3 regions of the Sporomusa sp. 246TCP1 genome follow, and region 1 is predicted to be linked to each of the others. Evidence: riboswitches for the same ligand, from Rfam matches in the RefSeq annotation. Region 1 holds a riboswitch; each other region holds the start of a gene.

Region 1 (10,656 bases):
TAATTGAGCCTTTTTGCGCGCAAAACTTCCGATTGATACCTTCAAGAACCATCCCTCGACTCATATCACTATGTTTTCTTCTAAATTTAAATTATTCGCTTTTCTCGCAGCTCATATATTTTCTGAGTATCCAATCCTAAAAAATGATGGAGAATTTTGTCCGTATGCTCTCCTAATAATGGTGAAGCATCACGGATACACCCAGGAGATTCAGACATTTTAATGGGAATGCCCGCCAGTTTCACCTTGCCAGCAACCGAGTGGTTAACTTCAACAATCATTTTTCTAGCCAATACCTGTGGATCTTCTACTACCTTATCAATGGTATTGATTATGCCACAGGGAATACCCACCGCCTCCAGTAGCTTTATCCATTCTTCGGAGGTCTTAGTTATGAAAACTGGGTCCAACAGCTGCTTGAGTTCATCGCGGTTTTGAGTTCTTAAATTATTAGATAAAAAACGTTCGTCAGCTAGTAATTGCGGGTAGTCAAGCAACAAGCAGAATTTCTCCCAGGTTTTTTCGTTGCCAGCAGCGACGATCACATAGCCGTCTTGTGTCTTGAACGATTCCAGCGGAGTAACTGTCGGATGCCGGTTGCCAATCGGTTTTTGCACCACACCAGTAGCAAAATATTTACCGATATGTGAATCCATGACCGCTACCTGACAATCAAGCATTGATACATCTACCATCTGTCCTTTACCTGTTTGCTGGCGGTGATACAAAGCCAAAAGTATTCCATTAACAATATACAGTCCAGGCAGGATATCACCAAACGGAATACCCACCCGTGTGGGTTCACCAGTTTCCTGACCGGTTACACTCATAATACCGCCAATTCCCTGAACCGTTATATCATAAGCTGATTTATTCCGGTATGGGCCAGTCTGGCCAAAACCCGAGCAGGCTGCATAAATGAGCTTTGGATTAATTTTTTTAAGTGTTTCATAGCCCAGGCCAAATTTCTCCATCACTCCCGGACGGTAATTTTCAATAAGCACATCTACTTGTTGAACCATTTCCTTTAGCATAGCTTGTCCCTGAGGATTCTTCAGATTAAGGGTCATCGACTGCTTACCCCGATTGAGTCCCATAAAATAGCGGCTCTCTGTACCGATAAAAGGACCATAGCTTCGCGCATCATCGCCCCCGGGGGGCTCAACTTTAATAATCGTAGCGCCGAAGTCTGCTAACATCGAAGTTGCAAATGGTCCAGCCAACACCCGCGTCAAATCTAATACAACAATATTCTTTAATGGCATTTTCTCCTCCTACTGTTCGAATTATTTTGCATCGTCCATTAGTTCCACTGCATTACCCTTCACCGTGAATCGTTTAGAGACATCGCGATACATTTTATACCCAAGCAAAGCAAGAACTGCCCCAAATATTTTTTTCAGCATAAAAGCTGAGATGTATTGAACACAACTGGCTCCGAAGATAGCACCACCTAAAGAGCCTACGGCCAGTAGCCCTGCCATTCGATAGTCAACAAAGCCTTTGCGGTGATAAGTAATCAATCCTGATAGAACAGTGGGAATAATGAGCAGCAATGATATTCCCTGGGCTGAGTGCTGTGACACACCAAAGCCAAGAACGAGAGCAGGTACTATAATGATTCCACCGCCAATACCCATTAAGCCGCTGAGGAAGCCCATGACCAAGCCCAATAAAAACAGTATCATCCAATCACCATCCATATTCCAACTATGATCAGTGCGCCAGAGAGATATTTTTTCAAGGTAACTGCTGGTAACCGGCATGCTAATGTTGAACCCAGGTATGCACCGACAATACAGCCAACCGCGATTTTTGCTGCAAGCATCATATCCAAAAATCCCTGGTGCTGATACAGCAAACTTCCCACAATTGCCGTCGGAAAGATCACAGCTAATGAAGTTGCATTGGCAACATGCTGCTCCACCTTCCAGCAGGTCACCATGATTGCTAACAACACTACGCCTCCGCCTAGTCCCAGAAAACCGCTCCACAAGCCGCCGACAAAGCCGATTGCAAGAATCGCAACAAGATTTCTTGGCAAATCCCATCCCCCTCTGTAACATTAAAACGTTATACTGGCGAAATTCACATTATTTACAAACACCCATACTAACCTTAGCTTTTAGACTCGAAATTTATTAATAAGCATTTTTAGTTCTTCGGCTATGTCGGCTATATTTCTACTTAATGCAGAAATTTCCTCTGTTGAGGCGGATTGCTCTTCTGACGTTGCGGCAACTTCCCCGGTTGCATCTGCTGTCCCCTCAACAACTTCAGCAATAGTTGCAACGGCCTCCTGAACGTTTATCGAATATTTTTCAAGGATTTCCAAATGACTCTGCAAACTACTAATATTTCTTTCTGACTGCACAATTGCATCGGTCGCCTTTTTAATGACTTCCCCAACAGTGTCAAAATTACTTACCTGCAAATCAACCTGCGCCATACTGTCTTCCATAATACGAACCGTAGCATCTGTTTCAGATTGGATATCTTGTACAAGGTTACTTATTTGCGTTGCCGCATGGGCTGATTGTTCGGCCAATTTCCGAACTTCTTCTGCTACTACACCAAAGCCTCTGCCATGCTCTCCTGCCCTTGCTGCCTCAATGGCCGCATTGAGGGACAATAGGTTGGTCTGTCCCGCGATACCAGTAATAATGTCCACTATACTGCTGATTTCGTGTGACCTTCGGCCCAAATTTTGCATTGATCCAGTTGCAGATTTAACAATATCTTGTAAACAAGTCAGCTGATCAGTTGCTGCTTGCAACGATTTTACTCCTTCATTAGTAGCCTGTGAAGTCCCTGTGGCATACTCCAGTGTTGCAACTGCTTCTGCAAGGCCGGCATGAACATGTTCTTTAGTAGCTTCCACTTTCTCTCGAATTTCAATAATTTGTTTATTCTGTTGTGTGGCCCCTTCAGCTATTTGAGTTATAGTTATAGCAATCTTATTGGCTGTCTCGCCATTTTGGTTTGCTCCTTCCGCCATATTGCACGAGATATCAGCCATTTGGCTTGTTGAATCTTTTATTTTAAAAATTAGCGCATATAGATTGTTCCGCATATCAGCAAACCCATTGACCAACTGACCAATTTCATCATGCGAAACAATCGTCCTTTTACGTTCTCTTAAATCACCATTTGCTAATAGCAAGCATTCATCCCTAATTAATGCTATGGGATTAGCAATACGACGACTAATTATTATAACAAATATGCTTGCCACCACCAGGCAAACAATTGATACTGACAACATTGCCCACATTAACGCATTGACTTCGTGTAGTGCCTCTTCTTTCGGGGCATTCACCACCATGAACCAGCGGTTCCCGCTTGTTAGATTAATTGGAGTTATTATACCAATGACGTTAACCCCCTCCTCGGAAATGTATTCCCCTCGTACCTGGTTTCCGGAAGAGGCGGCTTTATTAAATAAATTCACTAAATTATTATCTAGTTCTGTTACTTTTAAATTTAAATCTGGATTAATAGTCTTACTGCTAAGAGTTAATTTCCCTTCAACATCCTTATTGTGAGGATTTACAATAATAGTACCTGTCGAATCAAGAATATACCCATATCCCGAATCCTGAAATTTAAGTTCTTTCACCAGTTCAGCAAGACTGTCCATAGCCATAGACCCCGTAAGCACACCGGTTATTTGTCCCTGATTGAGAACAGGAACGGCAACATTAATGCCCACTTTCCCAGTGGTTCTGCTGACTATCACATCTGAAACAACCGGCTTAGAGGTTGCTATTGTTTTTTTAAAATATTCCCTGTCACCAGCTTCAACTTTGCTGCCATCTGGACGTAATCCTGAACCACTGGGATAAAGGTATATTATATTTGCTAAGCCCTCTAAATGTTTAGAACAATCATTCAAGTTTTTTACAAGTGTCTGTTCATCAACAGGATTGTATATCGGGCTAATGCTTGAAAATGATTCCAATTGAACTTTTGCACCATTGATATGACTTTCAATACGATGAGAGTAATCAGCTCCTATTGACATAGCAGTATCTTCCACGCTCTGGCTTAAAGCCTGCCGGGATAAAAAGTAACCTGTTCCAGACAATATGGCAAAAGATACTATAACGAATGGCAAAAAAATTAAAAGTAGTTTTACTTTAATACTGGTAACCTTCATCTTATAATCATACCCCTCAATCCACTCAAAGCACAAATCGGAATGAAACCGTTGTCTTTAAGATTATTTTGTTTTACTACTAAATTACAGGCAACCACAAATTACATGTCAATAAGCACGTTGGTTTCTTATAACTACGCATTTTTATATAATACATCCCCCCTTTCAGCAGCACATATCTATGCCACTAGAGTACAAAAGACTTCAATACAAATTAATTCATTCACCTTTCATCACATTTTTTCAATTTCTTTTATGCTTTTCTACGTCTGCGACTCACTCGTATCGCTATTTTTGTATTTCATATTGTCCCTACAAAAACAAAACCAGACTTCGCTTTAGTCTGGTTTAAAACATTTTAGTTAAACTAAAACGGCAACCTGGCAATCATAGTACCCGTGGTACAATAGACCCATGGCTTTGCGTCCTTACCTTTCGATAAGTTTGCAACTATGGGAGTCAAAGAAACGATTCTTTGACTCATTTTATTCTTTGAACTATATTTTTACCATGCCCATAGATCTACTATTTAGCGCAAAAGTTTTTATAAATTCCATGATAAAATCTGATGGTTGTTATCAAATCATAACAAAAATTACTATTTTTATATCTAGTGTCATATTTTACATAAATATTAATACATAAACAAACATATGTCAACAAAATAAATGAACTATTTAGTTTTTATCGGTTTATAATTCCCAATGATAATTACCCCAAAAAATGCATCCCTTTTGTGCTTTTCTATCCTAATATGATTCCATACATAAAAAAGGCGAGATTACTTCGCGTTGTTCGCAATGACATCCCTGGTCATTGCAAGCGCCAGCGTAGCAATCTCGCCTGTTCTATTTGCCTACATTCTATTTTTTCCGCCGCCGCTGCCCTGTTACCAAATACACTGTCCATTCTGCAATATTAGTGGCATGGTCAGCAATTCGTTCCAGATAGCGGGCAACAAAGATGAGCTGTGTGGCCTGGCTAATAGTTGTGGGGTCTTCCATCATATAGGTCAACAGTTCTCTAAATACCTGATTATAGATATTATCAACCTCATCATCGTTTAAACACACCTGTTCAGCCAGCGTAATATCAAGAGTAGTATAGGCTTCCAGAGAATCCTTAAGCATTTTTTGCGACATTTGCGCCATACGGGGAATATCAACCAGCGGTTTAATCAAGGATTGCTTATTCATGGCCAACGCTATTTTGGCGATATCATAGGCATGGTCACCCATTCGTTCCAAATCGGTAGTAATCTTAAGGCCAGTGCCGATAATCCGCAAATCGCGGGCCAAGGGCTGCTGTCTGGCGATCAGTACCATGCACTTATCTTCAATATCAATTTCCATCTGGTCAATTTCATCATCATAATCCATAACCTTCTGAGCCAGTTCGTTGTCCTGTTGAGCCAACGAAATCACGGCTTCATCTATTGCTTGGTCTACCGCCTTGCCCATATTTAGTAAGGCCTGACGCAGATCCGCCAGTTCCTGATCATAACTATGTCTTGTTACCATTTTGCAATCCCTCCTTTTACCCAAAGCGTCCAGTAATATAATCTTCCGTTCGCTTATCCTGTGGGCGCGTAAAAATATTGTCAGTTTTATCTTGCTCTACCAAATCGCCATTTAAGAAAAAACCGGTATAATCAGATACCCGAGCCGCCTGTTGCATGTTATGCGTAACCATGACAATCGTATATTGTGATTTCAGCTCAGTTACTAATTCTTCAATCTTCATCGTCGATATCGGGTCAAGCGCAGAGCAGGGCTCATCCATTAACAGTACCTCAGGTTCAACGGCTAGCAAACGCGCAATACAAAGCCGTTGCTGCTGACCACCAGATAATCCCATTGCGGAGGAATGCAACCGGTCTTTAACCTCATCCCAAAGTGCCGATCCAGTCAGACTCTTCTCGACAATTTCATTCAACAATGCGCGGTTGGATTGTCCATGAATACGCGGTCCGTAGGCAATATTGTCATAAATGGACATTGGAAATGGATTGGGGCGCTGAAAGACCATGCCCACCCGTTTTCGCAGCATAACTGTGTCAATTTTGGGGTGATATATATTCTCGTCGTCAAGCAATACCTCGCCCTCGATTTTTACACTTTCAATCAAATCATTCATACGGTTAAGTGTTTTGAGAAAGGTCGATTTACCACAGCCCGAAGGGCCGATTAACGCCAACACACTGTTTTCCGCAATATCAATTGAGATCTTTTTTAGGGCCAGAACATCACCATAATACAGCTTCAACTTATTTACCTGGATTTTATATTTCATAAGCCAGTTTTGCCTCCTGTCGTTTCTCATATGCAATATAACATAAAAATAGGCGGCTGAATGTTAACATCTTGTTAACATTCGTTTAAATTTATACCCCTAAAGAAAAAAAGACGAAATTACCTCACCTACGTCTGCAATGACGCAGTGGAACCCAATCCATCGTCATTGCGAGCGCAGTGTGGCAATTTCGCCCCTCATACTATTACAATGTGTTAACGAGTTTTTCAGCCTTTTTTTACTATAAAATATATGCAACTAACGCGTTCTACCAAGACTTAGTTCTCTGACAAATCCTTAAACCGATACCCAACGCCGCGTACGGTTTCAATGGCCTCAACAACTTCATTCTCTTGGCCCAATTTTACCCTTAAATGCCGCACATGTACATCGACAGTTCTGGTATCACCAAAATATTCGTAGCCCCATACCTTTTCAAGCAGTTGTTCTCTGGTAAATACTTTGCCGGTGTTTGTTGCAAACAACTTGAGCATTTCATATTCTTTGGGAGTAAGCTCCAGCTTGAGCGTCCCCAAATAGGCCTCATAACGACTAAAATTAAGTCTAAGCTTACCCAGAACCAATTCGCCACCGACTGCGCTTTCTTTGTTGCTGCGCCTGAGGACAGCTTTAATTCTGGCCAAGAGTTCGCGCGGGCTAAAGGGCTTGGTGATGTAATCATCTGCCCCTAGTTCAAGCCCAATTACTTTATCGATTTCTTCACTTTTAGCGGTAAGCATAATAATAGGAATGGCGGCTGTTTCCCGGGAGTTTTTCACAATGCGGCATACTTCAAGACCATCCATGCCTGGCAGCATCAGGTCAAGCACAATAAGCTCCGGCTTTTCGGCTTTAGCCATAGTTACAGCCGCCTGCCCATCACCAGCCTCAATGGTCTTATAGCCTGACTTCTCCAAAGTAAACTTTATAAGTTCACGGATATTAATTTCATCATCTACTATCAAAATCTTACCTGTCATAAATGATGTCTCTCCTCATTCGTGGATAAAGCAAAAACCAGGTTCAAGAAACCTGGTTTATTGTAGTCTTGTCCACTTTAGCTTTACGCGTTTACAGTATCTTTTAATCCCTTACCTGCTTTGAATACTGGGTTTTTGGAAGCTGGAATAGTAATCTCGTTGCCAGTTTGTGGATTACGTCCTTTACGTTCCTCGCGAGTCTTCACTTCAAAAGTGCCAAATCCAATAATTTGCACTTTATCATCATTGGCTAGGGCCTCTTCAATAGCGGCGAATACAGAATTAATAGCTTTCTCGGCATCCTTTTGAGTCATATCAGCTTTTTGGGCTACTGCTTTAACCAGGTCAGTTTTATTCACAATCGTGTCCCCCTAACGTAAATCGATTACGATTAGCTTTATTCGCTACGTAATTTTTTATTCCTGCTATGATTAAAAAAAATGGCAAAAAAACTCATCCAGCGCTCTCTTTTCTCTTGGCTTCTTCCCACAACACATCAAGATCAGCCAAAATCGTGTTTTCCCAGGCTATCCCCTGCTCTTTGAGCTTAGTCTCAATATAATTAAACCGCCGCCTGAATTTGTTATTTGTGCGGTTAAGTGCGGTCTCTGGATCAATACCCATAAACCGGGCCAAATTGACAACAGCAAATAGCACATCACCTAATTCGTCTTCTGTCTTCTGAGCACGCTCAGCTTCAGGCAGCGCCGCGGCCTCTTTTAATTCGTCCAGTTCTTCTGCTATCTTGTCCCATACCGGACCAATATCATCCCAGTCAAAACCAACCTTAGCCGCTTTGGCTTGCAGTTTGTAAGCCGCCATAAGGGTAGGCAGGCCGATAGGAATACCATCAAGCACCCCTATCCTTTCGCCAGCCTTTTCCCGTTTCTTGATCTGGTCCCAATTAACAACAACTTCAGCCGCATCCCGCACGGTTATTTTCCCAAACACATGTGGATGGCGACGCACCATTTTCTCGGTAACTGTATCCACCACATCCTGCATGGTAAAACCGCCGCTCTCTTCGGCCAAACGCGCATGGAATACAATCTGGAGCAATAAATCGCCAAGTTCTTCACATAACTTAACACCGTCAGCCAGATCAATGGCTTCCAGTACTTCATAGACCTCTTCCACAATATAACGGCGCAGACTGAGATGTGTCTGTTCAATATCCCAGACACATCCACCAGGCGAACGCAGGCGGGCCATAACATCCACCACCGGATCAAGCGAAAATAGTTTACTGCACGCCGGACGATGCGGTACATATACACTAGTAAGATGATCAATGCCAGCAAGCCGGTCAAGTTCAAACAACATTACCTTGGTTATCTGTTCTTCCGGCAAACCCAGATGACGGACAACAGTAACCTGGTATTCGTCTCCCAAATAATCCATTAGTGCTAACTTAGCATCTGACGCTACCTGGCGGCTATATACCTGGGTAATAATCAAACCAGTCACAAGATCAGGTGGCAAAAGCCCCAAATCAGCCGCATCCACAATGGTTACACCAGTGATTGGGTCTACACCCAGTCTTGTATACAATATCTCTAAAAAACTCATGGCCGGAATAATAGCAAGGCTTACCCCGGCTTCTCCGGCCTGTGCACTAATTAACTCTACCGTCTTTTCCGCTACCAACGGACTGCCGGGAACAGCATATACAATATCCTGTCCTTGCTTTGCTTTTTCAATCACAGCAGCAGCAATTTGCTGATACAGAGTGGCAAAGTCTTCGGTCTGCTCATACAAGTAGTCAAAACTGGAAAAGCTAACCCCGCTCGTTTTAAGCGTATCTACACAGGGATGCTTGGCCGTACGTAACAATAGCGTTCTGTTCCCGTTCAATAGTTCCCATGTTTCCAGTGTTATGTGCTTAAAGCTGCCAGGACCAAGTCCGACAATAGTGATTCCCATAGTTATCGCCTCAACAGTCTGAATTTCTTTAAAATAACCGCCAATTTTCCACCTACCCGTGGTAGTTGCTCAATATCGCGAACCGCAACCCCGCCAACCAATAAAATAACAATGCCGAATACCATCCCTCCCACACTAATAGCTCCTAATGTAGCTACGCTATTATGGAGCGTTTGGCTCATTATAGCATCATAGCTTAAGAGCACAACAACTCCCATGACAACAGAGGCTATGATTGTTTTAAAAGCATCCTTGATATTGAGACTAAAGCCGACATAGCGGTAAACGAAAACCATATTTAAAAGTGCTGCCACGCCAAAATCAGCAACCGTGGCCCAGGCGGCCCCCATAATACCCAAGGCCGGTATAGAAGTAAGTGTCCAACTCATAATAATTTTTACTACAGCCGAAACGCCCATATTGATAACAGGAATAGCCGTATGACCCAGCCCCTGCAGCACACCGGTTGTTACCTGATGTATGCCTAGAAGAAAAATACCGACCGCTAAAATGGCGATAGACGTGCCCGCATTCGGCGTGCCATACAACATCAGTGAAATAGGTGTAGCTAGTAAACACAAGCCCACAAAGCTTGGAATGGTTATCAGGTTGGAAATACGCATTGCTGTGGATATCCGCTGATAAATCAGCTGCTTATCACCAAGTGTATAGGCCTCCGATACAGCCGGTACCAAACTTGCTGCCAGCGATGCCGTTAAAATTGTTGCCAAATTGACCAGTGGCACCGCCATACCGGTAAGATAACCAAACAACTCAGTAGCTTGCTCTACAGTATAACCGGCCACTTCTAATCTGGCCGGCACAATTAAAAGATCAATATTAGATACCACCGGCAGCATAATATTCGCCAGTGATACTGGTAACGCCAGTTTCACAATCCGGCTGATAATACTGACGCTAGATTCCTGGATAACCATCGGCTGGGTTTTCATCTTATGCTTAAAACCAGGTTTATGCCGCCAATAATAATATAATAGTACCAACAGTCCGGCGGCAGCACCAGGACCAGCCCCAAAGCTCGCTCCGGCTGCGGCAAACTCCAGACCATGCGGCAGCAGAATATAGGCAAAGGCAATCATTGTGACAACCCGGAAAAGCTGCTCAAAAATCTGGGAAACCGCCGTGGGTGTCATCATTTGCAGCCCCTGAAAATAACCTCGATAACTGGACAGTACGGTTACAAAGAAGATGGCTGGGGCCAATGCAGCAATGGCATAATAAGCACGAGCATCACGAACAAAATGATGTTCAATCAGCCACCCGGCGCCATAGTACAAAAGA
Region 2 (10,656 bases), 2.1 Mb from region 1:
ACGGCAAAACCACTGCTTGGTACAGACCGAAGCAGCCGGCAGAAAGGGGAAAAGGAGCAAATACTTCTATTTCCTGGTTGTTTCATTAAGTATAATGATTCTGATGTAGGAGCAGCTGCGGTAAAAGTTTTGGAAAAGGCTGGTTACGCTGTGGAAATTGCGCAAACAGGCTGTTGTGGTCTTCCTGCCGCTAGCGACAAAGCGGCGGCATTAGCCGATGCCCGCAACAACATTTTGGCGATGAAGGATGCTGTTATGAAGGGCTGGAAGATTGTTACTGCTTGTACGAGCTGTGGTTATACACTTAAATCCCGGTATGCTGGCCTTTTTAGCGAGGATGAGCAGCTGGCTAAATTGGCGCAGCTGGTAGCAGCCAGTACGTACGATTTGGGTGAACTTTTAGTAGCTTTGCAAGACAGACTGGAACAAAGACAAACCACTGTTTTTCGAAAGTTAGCTTATCATGCGCCTTGTCATCTTAAAGCCCAAGGTATTGGAAAACCATGGGTAAAATTATTAAAAAGCAATCCCTGTCTGGAGATTATTGATGTGGATAATGGGTGCTGCGGAATGTCGGGTACTTACGGCTTTAAAAAAGAAAAGTATGATATTTCGATGAAAATAGGTCAGGCTTTGTTTGATGGCATCAATGAATATAAACCGGATATGGTTATTACTGAGTGTGCAACCTGCCGTTTGCAGATTCAGCATGGCACTAAGTATAAGGCTTTACATCCAGTAGAGGTATTTGCTCAAATTTTTTGCAACTAAGCTGAAACATAGCCAAATCAGGCGGAGAGTTTACTCCGCCTGATTTGGCGCTATGTGTGGATATAATAATTTTTTTCTTAATTATTAAAAGGATTATTAGTTATTATCCGGAATTAAGACATAGTAAGTGATTGAAAATTGCGAAAGGAAGAGATGATATGCTTCCTCAAGATAAAATTATGGCTGCACTACAAGTGTGCCCGATTGTTGCTTCACTGCAAAAACCGGAGATGCTTCCTACTGTAATCAATAGTAATGTTCAAATAGTAATGATTTCATCAGGCGATATTTTCAATATTGTTGAAATAAGTCAGCAATTGCGTAAACATAAGAAAATAGTATTGGTTCATGTTGATATGATTGGCGGCATGGCAAGAGATAAGGTTGCCATCAAGTATCTAAAAGAGAAAGCCGACGTAGATGGCATTGTTACTCCTAACGGTCAACTAGTAGCGACAGGTCATAAAGAAGGTCTTGTGACAGCTCAACGTATTTTTGCTCATGATACGCCATCGGTAATCAGTGGAATCAATGCTTTGCGTCAGTCTAAACCAGATTTTATAGAAATTATGCCAGGGGTAGCGGTGTTGAAGGTATATGAACAAATCAGAAAGCATTTTCAGCAACCAATAATTGCTGCCGGTTTAATCAAAAGCACTCAGGATATTAAACAAATACTCAAGGCAGGTGCTGTAGGTGCTGATACAAGTACTACAAGTTTATGGAACTTTTCGGTTGCAAATTTGACAGCAAAACCCCTTTTGACAATATAGAAGCCAAGCAATTACGTGGTTTGTTTGGGAAAAGGCTATCCGACAATTAAGCTTTTTCTTCAACGTAAGCTTGGTGATAGGTAAGAAGTAACGCAACTATATGAGAGCCTTCGGGCTCTCATTCTTTCAAAATATTGGTCGCTGGGCTGCGATGGTATGAAAGCAACTGATGTAGAAATCCTTAACTATTATTTACAAAACTGAGATAAAAGAGAGGCAGACATTACGAGGAAGCAATATAATAGCAATGGTGTGTCGATGGACCTGTCCCCGTGACACTCATGTCCCCGTGACACTCGCGACCGTTATGTTTGAAAGTGTCTTTTTTTGTCATATAATGATTTTGACAGCTTCCTTCCTTGCTGGAGATAGTTTTTTATCGCAGTATACTTCGTAATAGTAAATAATTACCATACTATTCTAATACAGAGAGCAATTATTCGATTAGATAAATTATTTTATCTAATCGAATAATTGACATTTACTGGCATTTGTGATAAGTTTATGTTACATACATTATTATTTTGTAGAAAAACAAAAAAAGCACTGTTTGAGGGCTAAAATGTGCTTTTATGGCAATTATTGAGGTGCTGAGGATTAGAAAATATGTGTTATGTAAAGTAATGCTAGACAAAATGGGACTAATATCCTAGAAACAGAGATTTTAGTCCTAATTAGTACGTTGACTATTAGTTTATCTTGGTGTAAAATTACAACTGAAATTCCGTTAATATACATAATCATACAAAATTTTCTAGGCAAACTTATCGAAAGATGAGGACGCAAAGCTATGGGTCTAAGGACAGATTGGTCTAGGACTGCCAGGTTGCCGATTCGTAAAGAATTGTACATGTTGGCATCAGTCTGTTTATAGATTGGTGCCATTTATTTTCCAAAAATGATTACAAGGAGGACTGCATGAATATAGTAATGGAAAATCTATATATCATTTTAATAGGATTGGTTGCATTTTGTCTGATATTGTCATATTTTTATTCAAAGGCTTATCCCCCAAAAAGTATATTCCAAAATGCAACAGACTATGTCGAAATACGAACTTGGAGGAAGAGACAGAGACCAGCTAACTTTGATCTTAAATAATTATCGATGCTGACTGTTAATAGTCATGTATTACCAGGGGGTCTGCGCATGAATTTAATTTTTACAAAAGATTTAGTTCCTGGCATGTGCACAGGTAGGGATGTGATAGCTGGGGATGGGTTTATAAAATTATTGACCCAGGGAGCTGTTCTCAATCAATCGCAAATAGACAGCCTTCGAAATTGGGGGGTGCCAGCTATTAATATTGATGATTCCACTGAGAAAATGCAGGAGAAAGTAATTGCTGTTCATATGACTAAGACTGAGTTTGCAAAGGGTTATACTGAAACAATTGATAAAATTGTTCATGCATTTAGACATATTAAAAAATTTAGAGAGGTTCCAATTGCCGAAATGCAGGAACTCGTCGATCAAAAAATTATCCTTTTGGCAGAAACAATTGGAGTTTTGGAGCATTTGCATGATATACGATGTTATAGTGAGAATACCTTTAATCACTCCTTACATGTTGCTATAATTACCGGAATTTTGGGTAAGTGGTGCAACTACAAAGGTACTGAGTTGAAAAAACTAATTTTAACCGGCCTGCTCCATGATATTGGCAAACTGATTGTTCCTTTGTCCATACTAAATAAACCAGGACGTTTATCTGATGAAGAATTTGCCGCCGTTAAGAAGCATCCTCAGGATGGCTATCAAGTGCTTAAAGATGCTCGAATTCCTGAGAATATTAAACTCGGAATTTGGCAGCACCATGAACGGATGGATGGTAGCGGATATCCCCTTGGTCTTATCGGCGATGAAATTTGTGCTGAGGCCAAAATTATTTCTATTGCTGATGTCTATGATGCGATAACATCCGATCGGGTATACCGTCGTAAAATGACGCCGTTTGAGGCGCTTGATATATTGGCAGATGACTTGTTTGAAAAGCTTGAACCTGTTTTCTGCTTGACCTTCATGGATAATATGCGGGATTATCTTATAGGGAGCAGTGTGATTTTAAGCAATGGACAAAAAGCAGATATTATTGCCTTTTATGCCAGAGACAGAGGTTTTACCAAGCCAGTTGTCTGTACACAAAATGGCAAACTTTTGGATCTGCAACAAGAAGAATTATGCATTACAGGGGTTGGGTGATAAATAGTATTAATGGCTTGAATGGGAGTGTTAAAGGTGCTGTACTATTTAACAATTGGGATCTTGGTGTTATTTGCCGGTGCAACAATAGCTGGTTATATGGTTATCTATCGACAAGAACGCAAAAAAAACTTGAGGAAATATTACAGGGAATAGTTCTTAGCCATTGAATGTATCAATTCCCAGTGTTCTTGTGTAACAGGCATAACTGAGAGACGTGACTGACGCACAAGATCCCATTTCTGGAAAGTAGCAGTAGCTTTAATTTCTTTTAAAGTTACAGGCCGGTCTAAGGAGTATCGAGGCTCAACATCTACGACAATAAAACGTTTATCGGTTTCATCAGGATCGGGGTAGGGGGGAGAGACTATTTCCGCTACACCGACGATTGCCTTTTCCTTGCCGGTGTGATAAATAAAGATCTGGTCACCTAGTCTCATGTTTTTTATATGTTTTAGTGCGGTAAAATTTTTTACACCATTCCAGCGATCACGCCCCAAGTGTTGCAGATCAGCATAGCTAAAACTTTCCGGTTCGGTTTTGGCAAGCCAGTGGGCCATTTTTCATCACTCTCCTACTAATTTGTAATTAGATATATATTACATGGAAAATTCACTTAAAAGCGGAGGCTATTTTTCTGCCTGTTATTTTAAGGTTTTTTTCTTAAGCTAAAATAAAAGCTGGCTCCTTCATTGACTTTTCCTGTTATCCATGCCGTGCCATGGTGTCGTTTAAGTATTTTTTGGCATATTGCTAACCCAACGCCAGAACCTTCAAATTCATTATTGGAGTGAAGTCTTTGGAATATGTTAAACAATCTGGCTGAATATTTCATATCAAAACCTGCGCCGTTATCTTGAAGTGCAATAATAAATTCAGTATCAGTTTGTGTAGCTGTGACTTTGATAGACGCTTTTGCTTTATGGCGCGTATATTTTAAGGCGTTGGAAAGAATATTTTGTACAAGAAGCTTGAACATTAGAGCATCGCCCTGAATGGTGGGGAGAGGCGCAAGTGTAAATTCTATATCTCGCACCGGTTCCAGTGCAACTAGTTCAGTATATGTTTTGGAAAATAACTGATTTAAGTCAATAGTAGTCAGATTCATTTTCCTTTCACACATACGTGATAAATCAAGCAGGTGATCGATGATTTGGATGACTTCCTGGGATTTTTCCTGGATGTTGCTGATTAGTTCCTGCCCATCGGAATCAATTTTATCTGCGTAATCGGCAGCAAGATATTCGGTAAGTTTATTTAAAGATAGCAAAGGTGATTTTAGATCATGAGCAACCGAGTAGCAGAAACTATCTAGTTCATTATTAGCATTTTGCAGGGACTCCGTCTGCTTTTTTAGTTCGATATGGGTGTTGACTCTGGCAAGCAATTCAGAAGTATTGAAGGGCTTGGTCACATAGTCCTGTGCACCCAGCTGAAAACCTTTGCTGATACTTGCTTCATCATTAAGCGAGGTCAAAAAGATTATCGGAATCGAACGGAAGGCAGGGTTGCTTTTGATCATCTGACAAATCTCAAACCCATTTATTTCCGGCATATAAATATCAAGGAGAATCAAGTCGGCCATATGTTGTTCCAGTAATTTTAAAGCTGTATTACTTTTGGTAGCAACGCGAACGTGAAAATTATTATTGCGAAGAACGGCCACAGCAGTTTCTATATGCTCAGGTGTATCATCAACAATTAGTATTGTTGGTTGATTAACAGGCTTATTATAATTCACCATAGATCATCTCCGTAAAGTCGAATGTCGATATCTAATTTTAAAGTAGTGGTAACCTGAATACAAGTAGTTCCCGTATATATAAAACAAAAAAAGTATTTGTCAATTGTAGTTATTTGCATTACAATAAAAGAAAAAAGTATCTTATGGCATAGTGGCCGTTTGAGCAATCAAACTTGCCGGCTATGCCTTTTTGCTATTTTCTGTGCCAGGGGGTGTATTTATGCCGGCCAAATTTATTGTAAAACAGTCAACAATTAGTGTTTTAATGCTTGTGCTTTTTCTTATCATTGCGCTGCTGCTTGGGGGGAGTGTTATGTATATGAACATTAGTATTCAAGACGAGCAGACGGCAGAGAAGCGGCGAACGGAATTTAAGCAGTTAGGTATTAATCTAGCAACTGCTTCCGACTATTTGACAGATGAAGCCCGAAAGTACGCTGTTACAACAGATGCTATCCATATGTATAAATACTGGGAAGAAATAAATCTGACAAAAACCAGGGATTATGTTATAGCGCGGTTAGGGGAACTGAATGCACCTAGCGCCGAAATGGAATTACTGGCAGAAGCTAAAAATAATTCAGATGCGCTGGTAGAAACAGAGAAGGAGTCCATGCGGCTGGTACTTGAAGCGCAGGGGGTACTTGAAAGTGAGATGCCCCCGGAGGTTGCCGCCTTTCAGCTAAATGAGAAGACAAAAAGGTTAAGTCCGGAAGAAAAACTAGCCAGAGCGCGGAGTATCATGTTTGACAGTAAATATGACTTAGACAAGCGCAGTATAATGAGTCCTATCGCGCAATTTCAAAATATCATGAATGCCCGGTTAGAAGCGGACTTATCAGCTGCCCGTGACAGAACAAATAAGGCTGCACTAGTACAGGCTATACTTGCAGTAATTATTATTGGGGCTGTTGCTACGCTGATGAGACTATTTTTTACCCAGGTCAATCGTCCAATTCAAAACTATAATGAAGTATTAAAAGCATTTTCTCTTGATAACGAACATTTTAGGCTTGTGCCTGAAGGCTCACAGGAATTACGGCTCCTTGCGGACACCTTTAATAAATTGTTTACGTCTATGAAATCTGCCAAAGAAGAAGCAGAGCAGGCCAACAGGGCTAAAAGCGAATTCCTTGCTCATATGAGTCATGAAATACGTACGCCAATGAATACTGTTATTGGCTATAATTACTTGCTTGGCAGCACAATGCTTACGACGAAGCAGCAGGAATATATCGACAGGATGAGTAAGGCGGCCAAGGGACTTTTGACTATTATCACTGAAATTCTTGATTTTTCGAAGATTGAGGCGCAGCGAATGACAGTAGAAGCAGTAGAATTTGATTTATATGATACCATTCACGAGCTGTGCAGTATGGTAGAGGTGGAGGCGAGGCAAAAGGGCCTGCTTTTTAATCGTGATATTCAGCCAGATGTACCAATGTATGTTAAAGGTGACATAGTCAAGCTTAAGCAAGTTATTTTGAATCTACTTTCTAATAGTGTTAAATTTACTCATCATGGCAGTATTGCTGTTTTTGTAGAAGTTATGGAAAATAAGGGCAGTCAAATTAACCTTGGTGTCAAAGTAACAGATACAGGAATTGGAATTAGTCAAGAGCAGCAGCAGCGACTATTTAATGCGTTTACACAAGGTGATGCCTCAACGTCAAGAAAATATGGCGGTACCGGGTTAGGGTTGGCTATTTCCCGGAAAATAATAGAGCTTATGTCAGGGAGCATTAGTATTCAAAGTGTTGTCGACAAAGGATCTTGCTTCAGTTTTACTGTACCGCTTGAAACTGTTGATAAAATTGCCTATCATCAGACAGATGATGATATAAATAAGAAATTTATGATAAACAAGCATATTTTGTTAGTTGAGGATAATCTGATTAACCTGCAGATGACTAAGGAAATCCTGGAAACCTTTGGTTTGACAGTTGATACTGCCCCAAGCGGGCGAATGGCGTTAGAACAGGTAAGGAATACTAATTATGATGCCATTTTGTTAGATATACGGATGCCGGAAATGGATGGCTATGAAACGGCCAGACAGATAATAGCTGCAAAAGGCGGGGAATGTCCGCCGCTGGTGGCTTTGTCGGCTGATGCTGTACAAGGGGTAGAGGAAAAAGCCAAACAAGCAGGGTTTAGCGGCTATCTGACCAAACCATTGGAAGCAGCGAAATTAGTCGGCGTTCTTAAAAAGTATCTTTGTTTGCCGCAAGAGTTAGGGTCAGCAGAAGAAACAGCTGCTGATGTGATTAATAACAATACGTGTTTAGATGTTAAAAGTGCCGTTACACGTTTAGGTGGCAAGAAGTCAGTATATAAAGAGCTGCTACGGCGTTTTATAACCCACGGTGAGGATGCAAGAAACATAGCAGAACGATTATCTAAAGGTGAGTTTGATTGTGCAAAAATGTTGCTGCATACGCTTAAAGGCACCGCAGCTAACATTGGAGCCAACAGGTTAGCTCAGGTTTGCCGCCAATTAGAGCAGACAATAGAGCAAAAGGACGGCCATGCGGTCCTGGCAGGTACAGCAAATTTAGCAATTGCCTTAGATGAAACCTGCTTGTGTGCGATGGAATATGAGGCTGGGATTGCTGTTGAAGCAGTGAACGCACCGCTTGTTGATCAAATAACTGATAGTCGCGATGTGCTGGAAAAGATCGTGGAATTACTTGAAGCTGGTGATGCCGAGGCAGCTATTTTACTTGAACAGTCGCAGGATATTCTGCAAAAAGGTATTTGCAGTGCTGCCTATTGGCAACTTCATAGTACGATAAAAGCTTATGATTTTGATGAAGCATCAAAGCAAATTAAAGCAATACTAGCCAAAAAAGAAAACAAGTCATGAACTGGAGGAGAAAATTATGTATAAGGTGCTGCTGATTGATGATGATAAGACTGCCCGTTATATTCTTAAGCGCTTCAACTGGAAAGCATACGGGTTCACAATTGCCGGTGAGGCCAGTGACGGGAAAGAAGCGTTACAAATGCTTACGAATGACAGCTTTGATCTGGTTATTACCGATATTAAGATGCCGGGAATGGATGGCATCGAATTTTCGAACGAACTAAAGTGGGCCAATGTGGATATTTGCCTGATTTTTCTTAGTACTCACAGTGACTTTAAGTATGCTAAACAAGCCATAAGGCTTGGGGTGTTTGATTATATAACAAAACCTGTTGAAGATGCAGTACTTTGCGAAGTATTGGATCGAGTCAGACAGCATTTAGCAAGCAAAGAAAGTAGCAGGCTAAAAATACAGGCAGAGCATCGGTTGATAGAAGAAAGCCTGTCCGTACATTATCCTGTAAATAAAGAAAAAGAAATAATGAAATATATATTAACAGGTAATGCTGCAGCAATGGCAGTAGCTGAAGAGACTGTTAACGAATTAGCCGAAATGTTGGGGCAGGATACCTTGAAATTAGAGCAATTGCTGGCAATTATACTTGCTAATTTTAATCAGGTAATAGCCAAACATTTTCCGTGGCTGCCTAACTTTGAACATACAGTATATCAAGACAAGATAGAACGTAGTAACTCGCTGGCGGTTGTAAAAGATAGTTTTCTTAGCTGCGTTGCTTCAAGGATAAAAGTTATTAGAAAATATGAACTACATCACACGGACAGTGTTATCAGCAGAACCTGCCAATATGTTATGGAACATATTGAAGAAAGCAACACCCTTGAGGTGATTGCCAATGAAGTATTGCTGCATAAAGATTATTTAAGCAAAATATTTAAGCAAAAAACAGGGTTAAATTTAAATGATTATGTTACAAAAGCCAAAATGGAGCATGCTAAACAGCTTCTAAGCATGGGCAGGTATAAAAACTATGAAATAAGCGAGCGGCTTGGTTATAGTAGTCCGGATTATTTTTGTCGGCTTTTTAAAAAATACACACGTCAGACGCCGTTGGAGTATAAGAGAAGACTTGGCTTGTGAAAGCCTTTCTGATGACATAAAGGACTTGGTACAAGACAAGTCTTATCTTATAAGATAAAAAAGTGTTTTTTGAACCGCAGAGACGCAGAGTACGCAGAGGGAATGTCTCGATATACATCTCCCCTCTGCGCTCTCTGTGTCCTCTGCGGTTAAACATATCCTCAAGGGGCTCAACGTAAGACAAAAAGTTTTCTTAGCGGTTTTTTAATGCAAAATAACGGGATTTTGCTGTTTTAAATAACTGCTAAACACTATAAAATAGAGACATCAATAAAAAAAGTAATCCACCAGCACAGGCGCTGTGAGAAGACAGTATCCGGTTAACGGATATTCCTTTCTTACAGTGCCTTTTTGTTTGGACCTAGCGCTATGGCATCTATTAGCACCTGAAATGGCCAATTCGGTGTTGGAGTAACTAAAAAATGCTTGAAAGGTGGAATTCTCATGACCAAGGGTGTTATGCAAAAATTTAAGAAGCGCCTTGCTGCAGCTATATCGGTGACTTTAGTGGCAAGTGTAATGCTTACAGGCTGTTCATCAAACCAGCCGGCCAAACAAGCTGCGTCCGCAGCAGGTGACACAATTAAAGTAGGTATATTGCATTCGCTTAGCGGCACAATGGCAATCAGCGAAGTATCTGTTAAGGATGCGGAATTAATGGCTATCGAAGAAATTAATGCTTCCGGCGGTCTATTAGGTAAGAAGATTGAACCCGTAATTGAAGATGGTGCATCTAACTGGACTACCTTCGCGGAAAAAGCTAAAAAGTTGTTACAAAAGGATAAGGTTGCTACCGTTTTTGGTTGCTGGACCTCGGCAAGTCGGAAGGCTGTTCTGCCGGTATTCGAAGAAAACAAAGGACTGCTCTGGTATCCGGTCCAATACGAAGGTATGGAGGCATCGCCTAATATCTTTTACACTGGGGCTGCTCCTAATCAGCAAATCGTTCCGGCTGTAGAATGGCTGCTGCAAAACAAAGGTAAAAAGATGTTCTTATTAGGTTCTGACTATGTATTCCCTCGTACTGCCAACAAAATTATCAAAGAACAGCTCAAAGCCATGGGCGGTGAATTAATTGCCGAAGAATATACACCTCTCGGCCACACTGATTACAGTACCATTATTAATAAGATTAAGGCGTCCAAGCCAGATGTTGTTTTTAATACGCTAAATGGGGACAGTAATGTGGCGTTCTTTAAAC
Region 3 (10,656 bases), 3.0 Mb from region 1:
GATAGGTTTGGCTTTAAGCCGTTTCTGATTGTCGGATACTTGTTGTGTTTTTTAGCTGGATTGCTATTTTTCTTTGCAACAAACTCTGGGTTGATGTTTTCATCCCGATTTTTGCAAGGAATCGGGGAGGCACCGATTTGGGCACTTGCTCCGGCGTTACTATCAGTAAAGTTCCCAATGGATAAGGGCAAGGTAATGGGGATATATAATGCTGTCTTCCATTTCGGTCTTACTCTGGGTCCACTTGGGGGAATAGCATTGGCAAAGGCGTTGACCGGAAATGAGGTTTTTCTTGTTTACTCTTTTTGTTGTTTAGCCGGCGCGGTTGTAATCAACCTCCTGGTAGAACCGATAACAAAAAAAGAACTAAAATCGACAAGTTTATTTGATTTTCGGAGCATATTGAAGTTGATCGGACAGCGACAAACATGTATTTCGTTGATCGGGATCATTATTTACGGTACTGGATATGGAACATTTCTCACAATTATACCCTCATTCTTATTGCAAGAAAAATCCGTAAGCTCAGTTGAAATCGGCGTGTTCTTTTCATTGTTTTATGTGGCGATAAGCTTTTCGCAAGTTATTACCGGTCCACTAACTGACATATTTGGGCGGAACAGATTTATGATTATAGGGCTTCTCGTCACAATTGCCGGGATAATTATCGCCCCGGTCTTAAGTATGCCGTTAGTCTTATTGGCACTTACAGTTGCAAGTTTAGGAATGGGTACTTTTCATCTCGCTTCAATGGGCTTTTTGAATGAGATTGTACCTGACTATTTAAAAGGCACGATTTCGGGGGCATATTACTCTTTTTGGGGTATTGGGATGTTTTTTGGTCCACCGATAATAGCCAAAATATCTACATGCACCAGTTTTAAGGTATCAATGGCGGGTTATTCACTCTTTATACTACTTGTTGCAATTGGACTGATGATTAGCTCCAGGTGTAAAGCAGAGATTAAATGAAAAATTAATTCTATGTTACACTAAAGCTTAAACAGTATACCTAGTACTTATAAACGCAATAAATATATAGCACTACCTGGCGTCTATTTCTAAAGCCGAAATAGACGTCTCCTTTTAACAAGTAGTTATTTTTTTAAGGGATATGAGGGAAAAATCCATGAATGAGTATATTGCGCTAAAGAATGCGCGGGTTCATAACTTAAAAGGTATTGATGTTACAATTCCCAAAAATAAGCTAACAGTTATTACCGGCGTATCAGGAAGCGGTAAGTCAAGCCTTGCCTTTGACACGCTTTATGAAGAAAGTAAAAGGCGCTATTTAATGTTTTCAGGCACACAATTTATGGTGGATAGCACCCCGACATTTGATAGTATATCAGGACTTTCTCCAACCGTTGCAGTAGAGCAACGTATTATCCGTCAATCAAACCCACGTAGCACAGTTGGAACAAGAACAAAAATAAGTAATATGCTCGCAATGCTATTCGCAACTTATGGTGAACACGACAACAAATATGACGATGGTCAGCCTCTTTCAATGGAGATGTTTCAGAAAAATTCTCCTAAAGGTATGTGCGTACAATGTTTAGGCAGCGGGATTATTAAACAGCTTGATGAAGAAAAGTTGTTTGCTGATTCGTCACAAAAAATAGAGGATGTTTCTCTTGGTTTAGGTAAGCGAGGAAGCACTAGAAAAATACTTGATAGCTTTTATAAATACCATAACCTTTTGCCAACACAAAAACTATCCACACTGACGGATGAACAATTATTTTATTTGAAATATGGCGATAATGGTAAGTCATCCTTTATTGGATTTATACCGTGGATAACACATATTACAAATGGCGCTTTAGCTACATCAGGCCGTCTATATACAACGCATTAAACAATGAAAAATTAAACACAAATGCGGTCGACGGTCTTAAGCGGATTACGATTAATATCATTAATAAAAGCAAATACAGCATTAGCAATTTCCTCAACTGATTTGAAAAAAACATTGTAGATGCAGGTGCGTTTGAGCCAACCCCATACTTTTTCAATTGGATTTAGTTGTGGGCTATATGGGGGTAAAAAAACTAACTCAAGTACTTCTTTGTTTTGTTGCAAAAAAGGTTGAAGCAGTTTGGCATGATGAATGCGGGCATTGTCCAAAATCATCACGATTTTTTGACCAGGATATTTCTCAAGCACCAATTGCAAAAATGCGAGAAATTGCTGTGCATCATAACTGGTAGAGTGACTACATACTACTTCTCCGGTTTCATAATCTAATACGCCGATTAGCTTTACACCACTGTGTTTTCCGTAGGTTGGAACTATTCTTTGCTTTCCTTTAGGAAACCAAGTCCGAAAAATGGCTTGATAGTCCCTAATCATGCACTCATCTTGAAACAGCAGACGGTCGATTGTACCATGCAAAAGCGAATCTTTCAGTTCATAAAGTTTTTTTAAACTCTTCTTGTTTTTGAGGATTTGCATTAGCCAGAGTGTATGTGGGCCGGGTACAGCTAAATCCAAGGCTATGCAACAAATTTAACGTACCGCGTATACTGTAAGTTACACCAAAAGTTTTCTCAATCCATTGCTGCAGTAAGGGAGCTGTCCAGTTCATTTCTACCGAAAATCCAGCGTCTTTTGGAACGTGATGTGCAACCATATCATACACTTGTTGGCATTGCTCTTCGCTTAAAAAGGTTGGCCGGCCTGGCGAATGGTTCATTCGTAAGCCTTTTAATCCGCAATTAACATAAAGATTAATATATCGATAGACTGTGCTAAGAGCCCGCCCAGTTATTTGAGAAATTGTTTCTTTTGAATACCCTTGCAAATACAGGTAAATCGTTTGATAACGTTCCTGCATCCGCGAATTCTTACATGACTTCATTTTTCTTTTGAGGCGTTTGACTCTTCGATGGATTACTTCTGATGGTAATTGGCGGATGTCTCGCATGTGTCTACCCCTTCGTCATGAATTAATTGACAAAGGATTTCGCCATAAAATCCAAAAACCATTTTCTTAACAAATAATAATTATCAATAGTTGCTTCTTTTTGATATTTTTTTACTCTTTAATGCGTCATATATAGAATATCTCTTAACCAGCGCAGGATATATGAATAAATGCTCTTGCCCTAAATGCGGAGGCACAGGGCTTGGCGAACAAGCTTCGCACACAGTTATTATGGGTAAAACCATTTCTGAACTTGAGAAAATGTACATTAAAGACCTATATATTTTTTTAGACAAAGCCACTTTGAAGCAAACGCCATTACTTGGTGAAATACTTGTAAAGCTAAACTGCATGGTTGATGTTGGCTTACATCATCTTGCGCTTTCACGCCCTGTCCCTACACTTTCCGGCGGCGAGATTCAAAGATTATTCTTGGCTTCATACATTATCGCAGAAATGGATAGCATTATTTTCATATTTGATGAACCGACAATAGGGCTGCATGAAGTAGAAAAAGCAAAGCTAATTAAAATTCTTAAAAATCTTGTTGAACGCGGAAATACGGTAATAACTGTTGAGCATGATGAAAACTTCATGCGCTGTGCCGATTATATTATTGACTTAGGGCCAAACGCGGGAATATATGGCGGCGAAAAGATTTTTCAAGGTTCATTTAACGAATTTTTATATTGCGAACATTCAAATACCGCTCCCTATTTGAAAAATGAAAGCATTTTTACGGTTAAAAAAACGTATAAACCAATTAATACGCAAAAAATTTTAAAGATAGAAAATGCCTGCTTACATAATTTACAGAATATAACTGTTACTATTCCATTAGGTTTAATAGTAGGCGTTGCTGGGGTGTCAGGCAGCGGCAAATCAAGCCTTATTTCCAATACGCTCGTACCAAAATTAAAAGATATTTTGCATACAAAATGCGTGATTGATGATGAGGATGATGAAACCTCATCTGAAACCGATAATGTAGCAATCAGCGGAACGGAACATATAAAAAAGTGCCTTGTTATAGACCAAAAGCCAATCGGTAGAAGCCGTACCTCTTGCCCTGCCACCTATACAGGTATGTTTGACCGCATTCGCGCTTTATTTGCTCAAAAAAGCGGCTTACCGGCAGGATTGTTTACCGTAAACTCCCAAGGTGGCTGTAAAGTATGCAAGGGTGACGGCGAGGTACACTATCATGTAGGTTTTGGTAATTTTATAGATTTGGAGTGTGAATCATGCGGAGGTACAGGATTTATTCCTGAAGCACTGGAAGTAACTCTTGATGGTAAAAACATCAGAGACATTTTGACCTTAACTGTTGATGAGGCGACGGAATTTTTCAAAGGTAAAGATAAACCCATTGAAAACATGCTTGCTACACTTTTACGTGTCGGAATGAGTTATATTACTCTTGGACAAAAAACACCTACCATATCCGGCGGCGAAAGCCAACGGATTAAGCTTGCGAAAGAACTGTCAAAGGGGCAAAATTCCAAAGATACCGTTTATATATTGGACGAGCCTACCACAGGGCTTTCTTTTCACGACAGTTTACGGCTTATGAAACTAATGCAAGAGCTTGTGGATAAAGGCAATACTGTCATTGTTACAGAACACGACCCGTACGTGCTGTCAAACTGCGATTATATAATTGAAATGGGAGTTGGTGGAGGTAGTGACGGCGGAAATATAATTGCGACAGGAACTCCTGCTAAATTAAAAGCTGATAAAAATTCTATTATAGGTCGGTATTTGAAGTGAATGAGGATCTAACAAAATTTACAGATGAATATATCAAACAAAAACGATACCGGCTGATAAACAGCGTCGTGCTTTATAAGGATTCCAAACTTATTTTAGCGAGATATTACAATGGATTTGATAAAAATAGCCGTAATAACATTAAATCTATTTGGAAAAGCATTTTGTCCATTTGTATAGGCATCTGTTTGGATAAGGGATATATTAAGCACCTTGATGAGCCCATTGCAAATTATCTTGATGAGTTTGCAGAAAATAATCACCCATATCATAAACTGATTACAATTCGGCATTTGCTTACCATGACGTCGGGAATTTATTGGAATGGTGGCATTCATTATCATTGCCCAATGCTTGAACAGCTCTGGAAAGTAGCAAACTGCATAGGACAGCTTGCTGACACAGCTATGGCTAATGTACCCGGAACAAAGTTTGTATATAAAGAATGGGATGTTATATTATTATCAGCGATTATTGGAAAAGCGGCAGAAAAAAGTGCATATGTGTTTTGTAAAGAAAACCTGTATGAACCGCTTGGAATAACAAGTGGCGCATGGGCTAAGTTTTCAAATGATGTTGATTATAATATAAGCAAAAATCCGAATCATGAGGCGCAGTCTGATTTGTCAGCTTGCGACCTTGCCAAAATCGGTTTTTTATTTCTGGATAATGGAAAAGATATTGTCGATGAAAAATATGTCAAGGCAGCTGTTTTGCCCTCGCAAAATGCAAAAGAGTATGGATTTTTATGGTGGTTATTTGATGGAGGTTACGCTTGCCGAGGATATGGAGGGCAAGAGATAACTATTCTGCCGGGAAAAAATATAGTGTATGTTATTCAAGCAACTCCGACCGCACAAAGCAAAAGTTATAGAGATGTTTTTGATAATATTATTCAGATGATATGAATAAATTAGTAGGGCAAACAGGGCAGTTTTCTACTCTTTGTTTGAAATTCTGCACCGTTACCAATGATACGGTTCATCTCTACTAATCTTAAATGAAAAATCTTTCACGATGAATTACATTATACAAAGTACTCCACTTTAGCCTCTGGAAAGTACGCCTTTGCCTGTGCAAACATATATTCCTTTAATGTTGCTATTGTATTATCCTGATAAAGATATTTGCCATAACCGAATTGCCCATATTTAAATCGTCGCGCTTCCTCGTCCAGAGGGAGAGTTGTTTGCGGAAACAAATCCAGTATCTGACTTTTTGCCCGCTTAGTAAAACGGTGACTGATAAATTCAAAGGTAATATCCCTACGGGCTGTCTGGGGCAACTGGTCATTTAGGGATTGGAACAACCAGTCATATTCTTCCTCCCACCCCTCGAATTGAAGAATAGGAGCAATGATGAACCCCAGCGGGTAACCGGCAGCAGCCACTTTGACCGCTGCTGCCACCCGTTCCGCCGCCGTCGGTGTTAAATGCTCGTATTTTCGTATCACAGTTGGGGCGTTGAGACTAAAACGAAACCGTGTCCGGCCATTATGCCTAACAGCCAAAAGAGAGTCAACATCCGTAAACTTCGTGACAAATCGAAACCGTCCCAATGTTCGCTCGGCAAAAAATTCAATTGCTTGCCGCAATACTCCTGTCAGGTATTCTGTCGGAATAGGGTCAGAAGTGGCCGCTCCTTCAAAAATGGTAACATCCGGCGCGCGTTCAGCTATATATTCGTCGGCCTGTTCTAATATTTGCTCATTGTTGACATATACACGCAAATATGGCTTTTTACCCAGCGTTGTGGCCAAATAACAGTACTCACACATACCGGGACAACTAGTATTTAATGGAAGCTGGTAATGGGCCGATGGCTTGCATGCTGAGAATTTAGTACTTCGACGCACGCCTACAACAAGAGTACGTTTGGCTTCACTAAAAGTCTGCTGTTGGTTTTTCCCCGGAATGCCGGTAACACGGTTATGAGACCCTGTTAACTCAATAGGCACTGATAAATCCAGCAATTTATCATAGATCTTTTTGCCAAGCGGAAATTCTAACGCCTGAGGCTCAAAAAAAGCTCGTTTAGGTACAAAGCGCATATACTTCACTCCTATAACATTTAAGCCTAGTATGCGCAATGCGCAGCGCATTAAGACTAGGTTGACCTAGATTTTAAATTTCCGGATTTCATGTTGTAATTCTTCTGCCATTTTAGCCAGGCTCTGGCTACTAGCTGCAATTTCTTCCATAGATGCTGATTGCTCTTCTGTTGCTGCTGAGACAGTTTGTGTATGTCCAAGCGCCTCGCTGCTTATAGTATCAATTTTATTTACTGCTAAAACAATATGCTGACTATCTGTTGCCATCTGTTGCATATTAGTAGAAATTTCTTTAACTTGTTCAGAAACCTCAGTCACAAGACTGGCGATATTATCAAAAGACTGACCCGCTAAAGTTACCACTTCCGTTCCTCTTTTTACTTCCTTAGTACCGTCAGTCATAGCCGCAACCGCGCTATCTGTTTCAAGTTGTATTTCGCCAATTAAATCGGCTATTTGTTTTGCGGCTTCTTGGGATTGCTCTGCAAGTTTCCTAACTTCTTCTGCAACTACGGCAAAACCTCTACCTTGTTCTCCTGCTCTAGCGGCTTCTATGGCGGCATTTAAAGCAAGCAAATTCGTCTGCCCGGCTATACCAGATATAGTATCAACAATTTGTCCAATTTCCTTAGAGCGCTCTCCTAGCTTCGCGACAACAATTGCGGAATTATTTACTGTTTTTTCTATACTGCTCATTTGTTCGTTAGCCTTGGCGATAGCCCCCAGACCATTTTGTGCCGTTTCAGCTGTTTTGTTTGTAGTGCTTGCCACAACGCTACTGTCCGCAGCCGCTTGTTGGACATTGGCCGACATATGGTTAATTGTAATTGACGTATCATCAATAGCCTTTGATTGTTTTTCTGCTCCACTCGCTACTTCTGCGATTGTTGAAGCTACCTGGGTTGCAGCTTGTGCAGATTGTTCCGCGCTTGCTGTTAACTGTTCGGATGAAGCCGCTAGCTGCTCCGCCGTCTGAGCTACATTTTTTATAAGAATTCGAAGATTTTCAGCCATACTATTAACAGCTTTAGTTAGCTGACCTACCTCATCTTTAGAATCAAAGCTAATGTCCTGTACGTTTAAGTTTCCATTCGCAATCTCTTGCACATTGGCAACTACTGCAGTAAGTGGTTTGGATATTATTGTTGCTACCCACCATCCTAATCCTAAAGCAAGTATCATGGATATTAACGGGATACAAATAAGCATTTTATTAGCAAAAGCAAAATCCAAATCATTCTGAATGTTTATCACATCTGCTGTTTTAGCATCATTTTCTGCAAGTTCGTCACAGAGCTTATTCATAGTATTGAGATGAGGTAAAGCATAATTCCTATAGTATTCGTAGGCATCTAATTTTTGTCCAGTAGATGCTATATCTAAAGATTTTTGGCGTTCGATTCTATATGAGTTTAATGCTTCTTTTATTTGGGAAATTCTTTCTCTTTCGGCCAGATCAAGATTCATTTTTTCATAATTAGCCATTATACCATCATTTTCATCTTTAAGTTTAACAAACTGTTGAGTAAATTTCTGTTCTTGATCTTTACCAATATTTAATAATATCAATTGTACAGTAATAGCTTCTCCAGCTCTAATATTGACTCTAAATGAATTTATCCATTTGATCGGCAGTAAATTATCTTCATAAATTTTAGTCACGTCCGTATTTGCTTTTTGATTAAAGTAGAAACCCGTAAAACCGATTAATCCCATTCCAATAGCCATTATTATAATAAGGCTGATAATTTTTGTTGCTGTGTTTAGATTTTTAAACATGCAGTTCGCGCCTTCTTTCATAGTCAATACCATTTCTTCGTTATACTAGGTCATGAAAACCTTATCAGAAAAAATAATAGGTTGAAACACTACAGCATTTGACCCACTCCTTTCAAAATTAATAGGCTACTAGATTGCATTAGAGTTTCTAACTCAATTTGCAACCTGGCAGCCATAACATTTTTGTCTTAGACCCACGGTTTTGCGTCCTCATTTTTCAATGAGTTTGCTTAACATTCAACTATTTTCATGTAAATTTTACCACCATTTATATGACAAGTCTAGCTAAAATGTTAATTCCGTCCTCCTATTTGCATGCCTGCTTTAACAATATAACAAAGCCTTTCCGCTCCCTTTTCAATTAATTCTGTTCCGCGCTCTATACACTCATCTAAAGACATCGGGCCGGGAACGATACTCATCACTCCGTCAATCCCCTGTTTTAACACCTCTTCATGTCCCTGTCCCAAGCCACCTGAAATACACAATACAGGAACATTATATTTTTTGGCTAATTTAGCCACTCCTACAGGGGCTTTGCCAAAAGCCGTCTGAAAGTCGGTGCGTCCTTCACCAGTGATCACAAATTGAGCCGATTTCACTATCGCTTCAAAGTTAATGGCCTCAAGAACAATTTCCACGCCTGGCCTCAGTTTAGCGTTGGTAAAAAGCAGGAATCCGGCACCAAGTCCACCGGCGGCACCTGCTCCTGGGTATTCTGCTACCTCTTTGTCTGTTGCCTTTTGTGCTTTTCCGGCAAAATGCCGCAAAGCCTCATCAAGCTGGACAACCATTTCCGGGCTAGCGCCTTTTTGCGGCCCATACACAGCAGATGCACCTTTTGGTCCGCACAAAGGGTTATCTACATCACAAGCCACCATGATCTTTGTATCCTTAAGCCGTATGTCAATTCCCGACATGTCGACACAATCCAGGTTGGCTAAAGCGGCTCCTCCGTACGGAAGTTCATGTCCTTTAGCGTCCAGGAATTTTACTCCTAATGCCTGCGCCATACCGCTGCCGCCATCATTAGTAGCACTGCCGCCAATACCAATAATGATTTTTCTTAGACCCCTATCAAGAGCTGCTTTAATTAATTCTCCTGTACCATAGGTAGTAGCAATACGGGGATCTTTCTTATCCTTAGGTACAAGAGGCAAACCTGAGGCAGACGCCATCTCAATAACGGCCGTTTCGCCGTCTCCCACAATACCCCAAAGGGCATCTACCATATCACCAAGCGGTCCGACTACAGGTTTAACTATAATTTGACCGCCAGTAGCCGTTACTAAGGCTTCTACTGTTCCTTCCCCACCATCAGCTATTGGCAGCTTTATGACTTCTGATTCTGGAAAAACTTGACGAATTCCTTTCTCAATGGCATTTGCAGTATCCACTGCTGACACACTACCCTTAAATGAATCTGGTGCAACTACAATGCGCATATCTTACCTAACCCTTTCTTGTATCAGGTCATTTTCTTTTAATTAACTTTAAATGATTATGTCTCAGAGCAATCTAATATACCGGAATATTTTGTCTAAACATCTCTGCAATTATTGTTTCCATAGTATACAGTCCTGGAGGTTGGCCTATAAGACATTTCACTGCAAAAATAGCCCCCTGACCAAAGGCTGCCCTGTTTATGCTTTCATGCTGCAACCGTATAGTCTGATTAGGCATCCCAAAGATGATCTCGTGACGCCCAACAATTCCACCAACACGAATAGAATTTAGGTGTTCTTCCTCATTGAGACCTAGTAAATTCGCAATTCTCTTTGCCGTTCCAGACACTTCGCGTTTTCCTTTAAAATGTTCCTCTACAATTTCAATATCTGCGTGAGGGGCTATTTTTTGCAAAATTTGAGCTGCTACCATCAAAACGTTAATTCCTAACGTAATGTTTGGAGAATATAGTACCTGATTATACTTTGCAAGAGATTTTATCAGATCTATTTCCTCCTGTTCGTATTTTGAAATAGCAGATACTATTGGAATTCCTGCTTCCGCTGCCTTTCTATATAAATAAACCCCTGAAGAATCCGAAAAATCAACAAGGGCATCAACCGGCCTTTCAAGAAAAAAATCATTATCGACATCCTCAATAGAAAAAATCTTACCTGCATCA

What was found. Region 1 has a riboswitch for cyclic di-GMP ahead of AC1ECB_RS25845 (methyl-accepting chemotaxis protein). Riboswitches for the same ligand answer to the same signal wherever they lie in the genome.
Region 2: linked by a shared signal. The riboswitch ahead of AC1ECB_RS16065 (HD-GYP domain-containing protein) and the one ahead of AC1ECB_RS25845 (methyl-accepting chemotaxis protein) in region 1 are both predicted to bind cyclic di-GMP.
Region 3: linked by a shared signal. The riboswitch ahead of AC1ECB_RS11990 (methyl-accepting chemotaxis protein) and the one ahead of AC1ECB_RS25845 (methyl-accepting chemotaxis protein) in region 1 are both predicted to bind cyclic di-GMP.

Annotation. Positions count from the first base shown of each region.
Region 1 covers NZ_CM170492.1:5,473,652-5,484,307, reverse strand. The annotation lists gene AC1ECB_RS25860 (CaiB/BaiF CoA transferase family protein) at 87-1,265, opposite strand; gene AC1ECB_RS25855 (sulfite exporter TauE/SafE family protein) at 1,287-1,688, opposite strand; gene AC1ECB_RS25850 (TSUP family transporter) at 1,685-2,044, opposite strand; gene AC1ECB_RS25845 (methyl-accepting chemotaxis protein) at 2,126-4,159, opposite strand; cyclic di-GMP riboswitch class I at 4,531-4,618, opposite strand; gene phoU (phosphate signaling complex protein PhoU) at 5,023-5,679, opposite strand; gene pstB (phosphate ABC transporter ATP-binding protein PstB) at 5,696-6,481, opposite strand; gene AC1ECB_RS25830 (response regulator) at 6,730-7,431, opposite strand; gene AC1ECB_RS25825 (HU family DNA-binding protein) at 7,515-7,790, opposite strand; gene yabN (bifunctional methyltransferase/pyrophosphohydrolase YabN) at 7,885-9,354, opposite strand; gene AC1ECB_RS25815 (putative polysaccharide biosynthesis protein) at 9,357-10,656, opposite strand, start outside.
Region 2 covers NZ_CM170492.1:3,375,862-3,386,517, reverse strand. The annotation lists gene AC1ECB_RS16075 (anaerobic glycerol-3-phosphate dehydrogenase subunit C) at 1-771, shown strand, start outside; gene AC1ECB_RS16070 (glycerol-3-phosphate responsive antiterminator) at 930-1,544, shown strand; cyclic di-GMP riboswitch class I at 2,292-2,378, shown strand; gene AC1ECB_RS16065 (HD-GYP domain-containing protein) at 2,694-3,746, shown strand; gene AC1ECB_RS16060 (EVE domain-containing protein) at 3,890-4,306, opposite strand; gene AC1ECB_RS16055 (hybrid sensor histidine kinase/response regulator) at 4,396-5,490, opposite strand; gene AC1ECB_RS16050 (ATP-binding protein) at 5,711-8,356, shown strand; gene AC1ECB_RS16045 (response regulator transcription factor) at 8,373-9,455, shown strand; gene urtA (urea ABC transporter substrate-binding protein) at 9,900-10,656, shown strand, end outside.
Region 3 covers NZ_CM170492.1:2,493,032-2,503,687, forward strand. The annotation lists gene AC1ECB_RS11960 (MFS transporter) at 1-972, shown strand, start outside; gene AC1ECB_RS11965 (P-loop NTPase family protein) at 1,130-1,861, shown strand; one part of gene AC1ECB_RS11970 (IS630 family transposase) at 1,873-2,422, opposite strand; one part of gene AC1ECB_RS11970 (IS630 family transposase) at 2,421-2,929, opposite strand; gene AC1ECB_RS11975 (excinuclease ABC subunit UvrA) at 3,092-4,699, shown strand; gene AC1ECB_RS11980 (serine hydrolase domain-containing protein) at 4,696-5,607, shown strand; gene splB (spore photoproduct lyase) at 5,727-6,749, opposite strand; gene AC1ECB_RS11990 (methyl-accepting chemotaxis protein) at 6,816-8,528, opposite strand; cyclic di-GMP riboswitch class I at 8,685-8,769, opposite strand; gene AC1ECB_RS11995 (glycerate kinase) at 8,822-9,973, opposite strand; gene AC1ECB_RS12000 (4-hydroxy-tetrahydrodipicolinate reductase) at 10,047-10,656, opposite strand, start outside.